Regions from separate parts of the Paenibacillus sp. DS2015 genome, predicted to be linked through region 2. Evidence: riboswitches for the same ligand, from Rfam matches in the RefSeq annotation. Region 2 holds a riboswitch; each other region holds the start of a gene.

Region 1 (4,255 bases), on a different contig from region 2:
ATTTGTTCCAGAACCTTGGCAGGTACTAGGGATGTGGGTGCCCACGTTCTGGCCGGCCAAATGTTATATGGCGGCAATCTTGAATGAGCCCTTTTCAGCGTTGAGTTCGTTTAGCATGGGGCTTGTCTTACATATCTTTCTTTTAACATGGATGATCCGATCCTTTGTGAAGCGTATAGATTAGGAGTAAGAAGATAAAGTTTACTCCATTCCCAAGTGTGAGATTCGGATTGAAAGTAGTACTGACTATCCGTTACGACCTTGTATAGATTGAAATATAAAGAACCAGAGTGAAGAGCACTCTGGTTCTTTATACCGCTTGGTTAAGTGTGTTGTTTCATTGCGAACTATTCAAATAAATCTATATAGGCTTGGAAGTCATTAATATATTTATCAACAAGCTTGTAGCCAGCGGCTAGCTTAACGTTAGCCTGATCGAATGTCTTATAATTGATCGTTGCTGAACCGAGAGATTTTTTGAACAAAGTAAAGGCTTGAAGTTGCAATGATGCACCTTTGATATAAGTGTCATGAATTTGCTTCAATTTGGGAGTCGTAGGTTTAATTCTCTTCAAACCCACTACAAATTTAGTGTAATTAGGGATAATGGTATTATTGAAAGCTGCATAGGTCTGTTTGCGATTGCTAGCAGTTACATATCTATTATTTTTGGTGTATGAAGTAACGGCTTTATCTTCAAATTTAGCAATTAATTCAAGTGCATCTACATATTCAAGAAGCGCTGCATATTCCGGATCATATTCAGGTTCCTCATCGGTATAAAGATCCTCTGTGGTGTCGGTATCTTCAATTATTGTTGAGTTCCCTCCTGTAGTTTCTGCTGAGGATACAGTTGGAAATACGAGGGTACTAATCAAGATAAAAGCTAGTAGTGTCATTATTATTCTGTTCTTACTCATTCGTAGATCATTCCTTCGTTATATATTTGTAGTTTCTTATGTCATTATCGGTAAAGACTGTTCCTACTTTAATAGTTTTACTAAATATTCAAATAGAGATCACTGATTGAATAAAGATTCACTCATTAGTATTCAAATTTAGCTACATAAGAATCGATATCGTTACTATACTTACTGACCAGTGTACGACCCGTATCTAATTTGCTATTCGCTTGATAGAATAATTTACTATTAATTTTGGTCGTAGAAAGGGAATTTTTCATTAACGTAAGGCCTTGGAGCTGTAAAGAGGCTCCCTTAATATATGTAGCATGTATGTTCTTTAAGGTCGTATTTGTTGGTTTAATCTTCTTCAAAGCGACTACGAATTTAGTGTAATTAGGGACAACAGAGTTGTTGAGAGTGATAAAAGCCTGTTTGCGATTACTAGACGTGATGTTTACATAGGCATATTTTTCAAAACTTGAAATGGCCTTATTCTCAAATGAAGCAATCAATTCAAGTTGGTCGGCATAGTCAAGAAATTCTGCAAATTCTGGATCATATTCGTACTCTTCTTCGTCTTCGTCCGTGAATGTGTCGTCGTAATCAGAGTAATAATCTTCGGAGTTAAAGTCATTTTCTCCGGCTGTGTTTATAGTCACCACAGGATTGTTCTTTTCAAGCGAGATTGTGTTAACCTCTTCAATTGACTTCTGCGTTGCTGCTGCTGAAGAGACTGCTGGAAATACGAGAGTGCCCAGTAAGATAAAGGCTAGTAGTGCTGAGATTATTCTGTTTTTGAACATGGTTATTTCATTCCCCCGTTGCTGAATTTGTGTGATTGTCATTCTTATGACAAGTCGAGAATAAGTGACTTCATTTGTTATTATCGGTAATATCAACTGAATTTTCAATATATTTAATAAATTATCCCATATTTAAGGTGCGATAGAGAATAAATGAGATGTCTTTTCTGTGACTAGTCACTTTTACTCATAATCATTAGCTTTAAAGCGATAATACGTGATAATGAATGAGATTCATGTATTACATGGTTCTTTCAGTCAAATTACATCCCTTTTCCTTCCTTTTTTTCTTTTTTTGGAAGTTTACAGTTAACTTCGTGCGCCTTAGAATTAACTCTCGTGATAAGTTGAATAGCGCTGAATTTTCGTTAGGAAAAGCGGGGGAACCAATAGTTTGGCATCATGCCAATGGGGTGAATCGTATTGTATACGTAGGGCTAATCCACAGCCCGAATCCGACAGCTAACCTCGTAAGCTTGGGTGGTTACATGACCTATGTTTAGACATGCAGATCTCTGTATGTTTAAAGGACAGGACCCGCAAGAGAACCTTCTTAAATTGGCGCACAGCATGGCTGATTCTACTTGTAAAAGAAGGGGTTTAACGATAATGGTCAGCAAAATAAAAAGATTATTAATCGGTCGTCCAATGAAATCAGATGAGCTTGATCATGAGAAATTAAGTAAGTTTAAAGCACTTGCGGTACTTTCCTCAGATGCATTATCATCGGTCGCGTATGGTACGGAACAGATTCTGATTGTGCTGATGGCGGCTGGATTTACTGCTATATGGTATTCGCTTCCCATTTCACTAGCTGTACTGGGACTATTAGCGATCCTTATTCTATCGTACCGTCAGACGATCTTCTCTTATCCTATGGGTGGGGGAGCATATATCGTGGCTAAGGATAACTTAGGTGTATCCACCGGACTGATGGCCGGTGGTTCACTCTTAGTGGATTACATTCTTACGGTCGCTGTCAGTGCATCGGCAGGGACAGATGCGCTGACGTCTGCATTTCCACAGCTTCATGATCACAATGTATTGATCGCGATAACGGTCATTATATTGTTAACAATTGTTAATTTAAGAGGAGTTACGGAAGCCGCTTCTTTTATCGCTTTTCCAGTCTACCTGTTTGTGGTGTCTATCTTTGTCTTGATTATCTCGGGGTTGTTCAAATATGTAACGGGTAGTATTCATACAGATATTCCCGAGATTGGGGCCGCTGTATCGAATATAAGTCTGTTTCTACTATTGAAGGCATTTAGTTCGGGGTGTTCAGCTCTGACCGGCGTTGAAGCCGTATCGAATGCAATTCCGAATTTTAAGCAACCCTCAGATCGTAATGCAGCGAAGACGTTAGTCATGATGGGGCTAATTCTAGGTGCCATGTTTACGGGTATTAGCTTACTGGCCTATTGGTACGGCGTTACACCAGATCCGAAAGCGACCATTGTATCTCAGATTGCTGAATCAGTATTCGGACGTGGAGGGCTCTACTTTGCAATTCAAGGCGTTACTGCACTTATTCTGTTTCTAGCAGCAAATACTGCGTATTCGGCATTTCCCTTGTTAGCTTTTATGCTTGCTAAGGACAAATTTATGCCACATATGTTCATGGTTCGTGGTGATCGCCTAGGGTTTTCTAATGGGATCATCATTCTAGGTGTATTGTCCTCTGTACTGGTCGCAGTATTTCACGGGAATACAGAAGGTCTAATTCCGCTCTATGCGGTGGGTGTATTCATCCCCTTTACACTGTCACAGTTAGGCATGATGGTCCGTTGGTATCGAAGCAAGCCACCTGGCTGGGGGTTACGGTTTACGATTAATACAATCGGTATGATCACTACCCTTACTATCACACTCATTTTTATTTTTACGAAATTCTCGCATATTTGGATGGTGTTTATTTTCCTACCGCTTGTGATGCTTCTCTTCATGCGAATCCATCGTCATTATCTCAATACGGCAGACCAGTTACGTATCCAATTGGATACAGATAAGCCGGTTATTAAAGGAAGTACCATTCTAGTTCCTGTCTCAGGAGTCACACGTGTTGTGCTTAATTCGATAAGTTATGCTCGCTCGATGTCAGACAATGTGGTTGCAGTCTATATTGGTTTTGATGAGGGAGAAATACAGAAGATGGAACAAAAATGGGCCGAATGGAATCCGGGCGTAAGACTGATTGTTCTTCGTTCACGATATCGGAGTGTGGTACGTCCTTTGTTGAAGTTCATTGAGACGATTGAATGGAAAACAGCTGCGACAGATCATATTACGATTGTCATTCCTCAATTCATTACGAAGCATTGGTGGCAGAATATTCTACACAATCAATCGAGTTTACTTATTCGTACATTCTTAATTAATCAAAAAGATATTGTCATTACTACGGTACCGTACCACCTAAATAAATAATAACGGCTTATTGGAACTCCTAACATTCACGTTGGGAGTTTTTTTTGTTTTATTCATAGGTTCTTATGTTCATAAGTTGACAAATGCAACAAGGAATTATATATTATATTTTATTAAATC
Region 2 (4,255 bases):
CTGTCATTAGCGATGCGGAGACATGGATTGAACAAGAAGAAATGGAAAGTGCTATGAAAGTGTTTAAGAGTGCATGGAATCTGAAATTGAAGATAGACTTTCCTTCCACTTGATAACATCCATGGCTTCGAACTGGCTCCTAAAGGGGGCTAGTTCTTTGTTTTTGAATTCATAGTTTCCATTATTTTGTAGAAATCTAGCCTTCACATTATCTTTAAGGGATAGATCCAGAATTTGGACAATTAAATTTCGGATATGATCATCGTAGACAGGACACATTAACTCAATTCGTCTAGTTAAATTGCGTGTCATCCAATCTGCACTAGAGATCCAGAGCTCCGGGTTACCCCCATTCTCAAAATAATAGATCCTCGTATGCTCTAGAAACCGATCTACAATACTTCGAACCGTAATACGCTCACTCAAGTTAGGGACTCCAGGACGAAGACAACACACCCCACGTATAATCAGATCGATCTGAACGCCGGCTTGTGATGCGTCATACAGCTCGTCAATCATTTCTTGGTTAGATAGTGAGTTCATCTTGGCGATGATTTTTGCAGGTCTACCTGCTGTAGCATGTTCGGCTTCTCTCTGCATAAGCATGGAGAGGGTATTACTCATGTTCGATGGAGCTACAGTAATAGCGTCCCACTCATGATTACTTGAGTAACCGGTGATTTGGTTGAATAACTCAGACGCATCTAGACCAATAAGGTGATTGGAAGTGAACAGGCTTAAATCCGTGTACACCTTAGCGGTACTATCATTATAATTCCCCGTACCTACGTGGACATATCGACGTAATTCACTGCCTTCCTGACGGACGACGAGTGTGATCTTCGCATGCGTTTTTAGACCCACTAAACCATAAACAACATGACATCCTGATTTCTCAAGTTTTCGAGCCCAAGCGATATTACGCTCTTCATCAAATCGGGCTCTTAGTTCCACTACGACCGTCACTTGTTTCCCTGATTCAGCCGCGAGAGCTAGGGCTTGAATCAAGGGTGAGTTACCACTCACACGATACAGGGTCATCTTAATCGCCATGACATGTTCATCCTCAGAAGCTTGAATGATGAAATCTGTCACGGATTCAAAAGATTCATAAGGATGATAGACAAGAACGTCACGTTCATGGAGAACTTGGAAAAAGTCTTCATTTTCTTCAAATTCGGGTGGATATACGGGCTCAATAGGTGCATAGATTAATTTAGGATAACCTTTCAACGAACCCACGAAATTTCGGAGAAAGCTGAGATCTAAAGGACCTTCAATATCAAATATGAAATCAGTAATTTCAAATTCTGTTTGGAGTTGACTTAGTGCATAAGGGTGAATCCCTTTTTGAACCTCCATCCGGACAGGCGCTCCCCATCTACGTTTACGGAGTTCCTTCTCAATCTCCTCTAGCAAGTCTTCGGCACCTTCCTCATCAATCGTGAGATCAGAATTACGTGTTATCCGGAACTCATGAACCGCTACGGGATCATATCCACTAAACAAAGTATGAATATGCTGCTTGATGACCTCTTCTATAAAAATGAATTGGCGCTTCTTGCTGTTTGTACGATGAGGTAGTGGAATACATCTCGCAAGATTAGATGGAATTTGTAATATGGCGAAGTAGGGATCTTCTTCGGTACTCTCTTGTCGATTAAGCACAACTGACAAATATACATATTGGCTATGAACAAGCGGAAAGGGTCGACTCTGGTCAACGGCCATAGGTGTTAACACAGGGAAGATGATATCTTGATAATATTGTTCCATAGCTTGTTTTTGAGCGGCGGTCAAATCCTCATAGCTAGAAAAAACGATTCCCTCTTTACTTAATTGTCGTGAAATATCACGAAAAGTCCGGTATTGCTCGCTAATCATTTTGGATACTCGTTTCATCAGGCGTTTGTATAATCCTGAGGGTGTATAACCTGTAAAATCCTTTTTAGTATAACCGGCCTTAATCTGATCTTGAATGCCAGCCACGCGAACGCTCATGAACTCATCTAAATTTGTCGAGACAATGGCTAGAAATTTGGCTCTTTCTAGAAGCGGGTGATCTGCATCCTGTGCTTCTTGAAGAACGCGCCAGTTAAATTCAACCCAGCTTAAATCACGATTTAAGTATACGGACGTCGTTGTACGGTTTATTGTTTTCTGTTCTTCCATCATAGTGCCCCCAACAGGTCAATCAATATGTTATTTAGTTTCAATAATATTCTACTATATTTAGGTATGTACAATTGTAAAATCTATGTTAAATATGATCAGCTCAGTGTAAACAATGAATAATACACTCGAATTAGTATATGAAATTCTACAGAAAAAATAATAAAAACAAAAATAAATATCAAAATGGTAACAATTTCATGTGTAATAGTTACAAAGTTGTGATATATTCATACATGCCAAAACTTTTTGATTAAGGAAAAGTGTGGGGGACTTTATTGATGGAACGCAGGACGATGATTGATCGCTATTCCTGATTCCTTGGGGTGAATCGCGCGTATAGGGCGTGTAGGGTGAACTTCCTAATCCGAATCCGACAGCTAACTCCGCAGGCAAAATAAGGAGGAACTATGAAGAAATTTTCTACTATCAAAATAATGACAGCCATTATAGGCATTTCAGCAGCAATGCAAGTGGCTCCCGTTCACGCAGATCAGATTCATGTCGCAACCGCTGGAGATACTTTTTATAGTCTCACAAAGGAATACAAGGTGGATTTAAACAAGATGATTCAAGCTAACCCTAAGGTAAGTGCTACGAATATTTATGAAGGTATGAACCTTAGCATTCCAACATCTAGTACAGTGGTTAAGCAATCTGTAGCTTCTGCAGCGACTCCAATCACAGCGAAGCAAGTTTCAACAACAAGCCTTCTTAATGTTATACCCGAAGATAGTAAGGTCGAAGCATGGGGCAAAGTATTTAACTATTCTAAGACGATCAATGTAAAAGCATCAGCGTATTCAGCTGCTGCTAGCGAGAATGGGAAATGGGGCGCAGTTGATTATTTCGGTAATCCACTGAAATTGGGTACTCTAGCTGTAGATCCAAGTATTATCCCTTTAGGCACTAAAGTGTTAGTAACGGGACATAATCATGCGGGTCTCCCTAAACAAGCATTTGTGGCTACAGCCAAAGATGTTGGCTCAGCTATAAAGGGACATCGGATTGATATTTTTATCCCTGGAAGTCAAGCTACTGTTCGTGATTTTGGATATCAAAATGTTGAGTTGTATATTATCAAATAAATATTGATTTTTAGGAGCCGCTCTCGATCGTTCGAGAGCGGCTCTTTTTATAACATGAAGTTTCTCTAACGGCTAATATTCCTTACAGACACACTCACTCTCTCTTTAAGGACGGTGAAGTTGTCTTTTCTTTACTCATCGAAATATGAAGCATATCGGCAACCAGAACGAATGTATAACCTTTATCTCTTAGTTCTTGAATGACCTCAGGCAGAGCTTCAATGCTACCTTTAAGATCGGAACCTTCTCCACCACCTGCATGCTGAAGAATAATGGAGCCAGGACCAACAGAGGACAGGATGTTTTTCTTGACCTCTTCTTTACTAAGACCCTTCCAATCTAAGGAGTCCACGTTCCAATTAATTATTTTATATCCATGTGCTTTAGCCCATTTCAGCTGGGATTCTGTGATATCACCGTAGGGTGGTCTAATGAGTCGAGGGCTGTACCCCACGATTTGATGGATGATCTGTTCTGTCTTTAGAATCTGATCTTGAAAGCTATCGAACGATATTTTACTGAATTGTGGATGATTATACGAGTGATTACCGATAGAATGACCTTCTCGATTCATTCGAGCCACAAGCTCAGGATGCTTCTTAGCCCGTTCACCAATGACAAAAAAGGTTGCCTTTACATGGTGTTTGTCTAACACATCCAACACTTGTGCTGTAAATCTAGAGTCAGGCGCGTCGTCAAAAGTAAGAGCAATTTGTTTAATTCTTTCTCCCCTTGTTTTTATGGTCTCAGGGTATTTATGATATAGCTGTGCTAAGGATGATATCTGCTTATCTCTAGCTGATGGTTTGACGCCTGCGGAGTTAGCAGGTACTGAAGTGTCAGGTTGTTCTGGAGACAGGGGTGGCGAGGAATTAGGTAAAATGGACAATGCAAAAGTCACTTCACACATAGAAAAAAGAAGAACTATACATATAAGTAACCTTTTCAGCATAATTGATGATCTCCTTTGTTATGTAAGGTTGGTTGGCCAATAT
Region 3 (4,255 bases), on a different contig from region 2:
CTGCAATATGGGAATAAGACGGCGATCGATTTCCACTGCGGTAACGGCACCAGCTACCTGTGCCAATTTCTCCGTAAGTGCTCCAATACCAGGGCCAATCTCTAACGCCCCTTTCGTGGAATCCAATTCTGCCGCATTTACAATTTTAGTTAATATATTTTGATCAATTAGGAAATTCTGCCCCAAGCTTTTCTTAAAAGAAAAACCATGGCGCCGAATGATCTCCTTCGTTCGCCTTGGTGTAGCGATATCATCTATTTCATTCATATGATTTAGCCTCCCTCTTCTATTTGGGCGAGGGCGCGAACAAACTCATCGCGCGTAATCTGAAACATAGCTAAGCGCTTAAGAAATTGCTTGCCGTTACAATACCCAATCCCAAGAATGTTACCCATAGCCATCCTACGTGCAGCTGCTTCCGGGTGAACAAGCAGACCTGCTTGTACCAGATCTTCCATATCAATCAGGCTCTCTGCGCCCTCATAAGAGGTATGTACTCGGGCTAATGCATGCTGAATAGCTGCAGGCGAAGCATTCTCAACCCCAATATCGCCCTTTCGCGTCGCCTCCGCTTCAGGGATGAATGCATGTTTGCATCCAGGCACCTTCGCCGTAATAATTTTGCGAATACGCTCCCCCGCGTGATCAGGATCCGTTAGCACGATCACACCCCTACGCTCTTGCGCTAGAGCAATCCGTTGTAGAATACGGGCATTTATAGCTGAACCACCCGTCTCAATAGTATCTGCATCTACCGCTCTTTTAATGGCTGTGGTATCATCGCGACCTTCCACAACGATAATTTCTTTAATCATACGAATATTCCTCCCTGGACAAGACAACAACAAAAAGAAGAGGAATACACCTCTTCTTAGCATGACATAACAATGATCTTAATATTATAACATTAGAAAGCTGTTGTAAAACCCGAGCAACATTAGTTAAGCTCTGGCTTTACAGGTCCTATTACATAGACTGTTCTGCCCGATTTACGACCGAAGTCGCGTGCATTTTGTAGAGAGTCGAAGTACATATCGATCTTATTCCCCTTGATCGCACCACCCGTATCTTCTGCTCGGCGGAAGCCCATGCCTTCAATGTAAACCCACCACCCTAATGGAATCACATTAGGATCAACAGCAATCGTACGTCCTTCTGTTACACGAGTACCCGAAGCAGTGCGAGTACCTATCCCAGGTTCCTCTGATGAATAGGCAGTCATCGATACATTATTCAGCACTTTCTTGTAAGTGAAATCGACACCTGCCTTACTCACCTGATTGTTGGAGCTTACTTTGGTAATAGTGCTCTTAGGCTTAACCTCAGCTTTAGCCACAACCACCTTCGGTGCTTCTACCTTTGTTCCTACTGCGATTACTTTATGCTGCGCCACGGCCTGCACTTCTTTGCCTACCATACGCATAGATACCAGCTTACCATCTTGGTATATTTTTTCAATATTTTGAATGACCGTTCCGGTCTGTCCCTGCTGTACCACTTTGACTTTGCCCTTCAGGACCGTTGCATCTGCTGTCTTGATAATCCGAAAAGGTACTTTCTCTGTGCGTTGTACAGTTTGTTTATTAATCCGAACGATCTTAATATTCATATTATCCGTGACCGATGTGGTCAGAGAAGGAAATACTTTATCATCGCTCTCTAGTGAAAGTCCTAATTCTTCCATAGCGCCTTTCACTGTGTTCTTAGTTGTAAATCTAGTCTTCGTTTGACCATCTGATGTCACTTGAATCTCGATTGCACGGCGAATAACTATTTTGTCCCCGTCTACAAGTGAACCATTCAACGGCATAGAAACTTGATCTTCTGGCTTCAGTATAATAGCCTCTTCATCCAGCATTTCCTGAAGTATTACCCGACTTGTTTCCACTGCTTTAACTTGACCATCTACCACCAGATACACTTGTTTGCGTGCTTGAAAACTAACAAGCAGCAAAACCAAAAGAGTAATTGCGATTGAAATAATAGCTGCAAGTGAGATCTTAGTTAAATACTCATGCTTCCATCGCAATGCGTAAGTCATGCTGGATGATGGTGAATCATGGGTTTCTTCTTGTTGAAAACCGCCCACTTTCCGATCCTCCTTCATAGCCTCGCCGTCTAAGATAATGCATGATTGTAATTGACGTGACTATTTTTAAATTTTTACAGGACGCGTAACGTGAGATTGTCCTGCATCATGTACCCGTCTGCTCGACATGGTTGTCACCTCCTGTTAAACAACAGTATGATGACATCATTGCCTTTATTCTAAAACAAAAGAAGCCAAAAGAAAGAGTTAGAGGAACTCTTTCGTGGCTTCCGTAATTGTTAGAACAATTGGAATGTATGCACGAGGTTGCCTCTCTTCATAACGCTTACGAGGTTAGCTGTCGGGTTTGGACGAAAGAGAGCCGCCCTATCTTAGGTCACACGCTCATGGCGCATGCCTTCAAATTCACCCCTAGACCCTAGTAAAGAAATCATATATGCCATCATCATCACAAGTTTGTGAAGTGTCCTGTCATATTGGTTTCCCCGTTCTCTTATACAAGAGACTCAGCGAGACTGGTTCAGGAAAATATTGCCGCTCTAATATAGAGCCGCTCATACCACTGAAAAGATGATATCCTGTTTCTATGCATGTTGTAAAGGAGTAATCAACCACAAAAATCTGAATAAATGGTTAAAATAATGTAATATTCTCGCTTAATATAGTTAAAAAACCTTAATCATTCGCTTATACTCGTCTTTTCACCTGTTTTACTCTCTTTTTCACAAAATGCCAAAACGATCCAGTGCATTTTGAGTAGTTATTTGGGCTAATTCTTCGATGTCAATCCCTTTAATTAGCGCAGCTGCCTCTGCCACTAGTCTTACATGAGCAGATTCATTTCTCTTTCCACGAAATGGATGGGGTGTCAAATATGGAGCATCCGTTTCAATCAATAATCGATCCATTGGCACCTGTTGTAAAACCTCTTTTGGCTGCTTCGCATTCTTGAATGTGATCGGTCCTCCAAAGGATAAATGAAATCCCATATCTAGACATAACTTGGCAGTTTCCCAGCTACCTGAATAAGAATGCATAACCCCTCCAACTTCACTCGCCTTCTCCTCACGCAAAATTCTAACGACATCTTCGTGAGCATCACGATTATGAATAACAATGGGCATATTCAGCTCGCGAGCTAGTCCAATCTGCTGACGAAATACGCGATGCTGTACATCCTTAGGCGAGGTATCCCAATAATAATCAAGCCCTATTTCACCAATGGCTACCACTTTATCATGCTTACATAAAGAGGCGATCCACGCCATGTCTTCTTCCTTCATGGTAATGGCATCTTGAGGGTGCCAACCCACGGCCGCATAAATGAAATCATATTGCTCAGCCAACTTCATGGTTGTAGGAATGGTTTCTCGATTAAAGCCAACGTTAATCATTTTACCTACTCCTGCCTTTAGAGCATTCGCAATCACCTCTTCGCGGTCCTCGTCGAATTGTAATGCATCCAGATGCGTATGTGTGTCAAATAACATCATCCTAAAAACTCCTTTCATGTCGATCTCTTGTTGGTATTAAATAGACTATCTATAACTTAAATATACGGGCAACAGCAGGTGAGAACAGCGTTAATACATCTTTGAGCTTTTCTTCGGGATAATAGAGGTGGTTCTTCCCTCGGTGTATTCCACTAATGGAACGCACAATATCTGATACTTCAGAAATTTCCCTCAGACCATCCTGTCGATCCAATAGCAAAATTTGTTTCTGACTGGCCTCATCCCCTGGATGGAAAACATCATAAGGGAGGTCCGTAGGGAAGTCACTCTCGAGATCGTAATCTGGATTTAGACCTACCTTTAGAAACTCTTGTCTAATTTCGCTAATCATATTGGCATCCAACATTTCCAATTCTACATATTTATACAGCCTGCGATGTATAAATCTACTGCAAAGCTCACTTAGTATGTTATCTTCCTCTCCAATCCACTGCATAAATGCAGTCTGAAGGAGTGCTTCATCCATTTGAAGGTATAACTCGACCGTCACATTATCCTCAAACAGCCCTTGCAATGGCTTCAGCATAAATTTAAATTTGAAGCGATCTCTGTAAAGTTCTTTCGCCCGGCGAAAGATTTGGCGAAGTAAAATTTCTGAACTACGCGTTACTGGATGAAAATATACCTGCCAGTACATTTGATAGCGGGACATCAAATAATCCTCCACCGCATGCATACCCGATTCTTTTAC

What was found. Region 2 has a riboswitch for cyclic di-AMP ahead of J2T13_RS09585 (3D domain-containing protein). Riboswitches for the same ligand answer to the same signal wherever they lie in the genome.
Region 1: linked by a shared signal. The riboswitch ahead of J2T13_RS16825 (APC family permease) and the one ahead of J2T13_RS09585 (3D domain-containing protein) in region 2 are both predicted to bind cyclic di-AMP.
Region 3: linked by a shared signal. The riboswitch ahead of J2T13_RS20550 (3D domain-containing protein) and the one ahead of J2T13_RS09585 (3D domain-containing protein) in region 2 are both predicted to bind cyclic di-AMP.

Annotation. Positions count from the first base shown of each region.
Region 1 covers NZ_JBNPWS010000020.1:8,665-12,919, forward strand. The annotation lists gene J2T13_RS16810 (hypothetical protein) at 1-184, shown strand, start outside; gene J2T13_RS16815 (hypothetical protein) at 348-920, opposite strand; gene J2T13_RS16820 (hypothetical protein) at 1,046-1,750, opposite strand; cyclic di-AMP (ydaO/yuaA leader) riboswitch at 2,054-2,200, shown strand; gene J2T13_RS16825 (APC family permease) at 2,318-4,135, shown strand.
Region 2 covers NZ_JBNPWS010000008.1:68,013-72,267, reverse strand. The annotation lists gene J2T13_RS09595 (Ppx/GppA family phosphatase) at 1-113, shown strand, start outside; gene ppk1 (polyphosphate kinase 1) at 64-2,175, opposite strand; cyclic di-AMP (ydaO/yuaA leader) riboswitch at 2,400-2,582, shown strand; gene J2T13_RS09585 (3D domain-containing protein) at 2,583-3,260, shown strand; gene J2T13_RS09580 (polysaccharide deacetylase family protein) at 3,355-4,212, opposite strand.
Region 3 covers NZ_JBNPWS010000030.1:14,283-18,537, reverse strand. The annotation lists gene rsmA (16S rRNA (adenine(1518)-N(6)/adenine(1519)-N(6))-dimethyltransferase RsmA) at 1-267, opposite strand, end outside; gene rnmV (ribonuclease M5) at 273-815, opposite strand; gene J2T13_RS20550 (3D domain-containing protein) at 938-2,089, opposite strand; cyclic di-AMP (ydaO/yuaA leader) riboswitch at 2,358-2,572, opposite strand; gene J2T13_RS20545 (TatD family hydrolase) at 2,773-3,543, opposite strand; gene J2T13_RS20540 (HD domain-containing protein) at 3,593-4,255, opposite strand, start outside.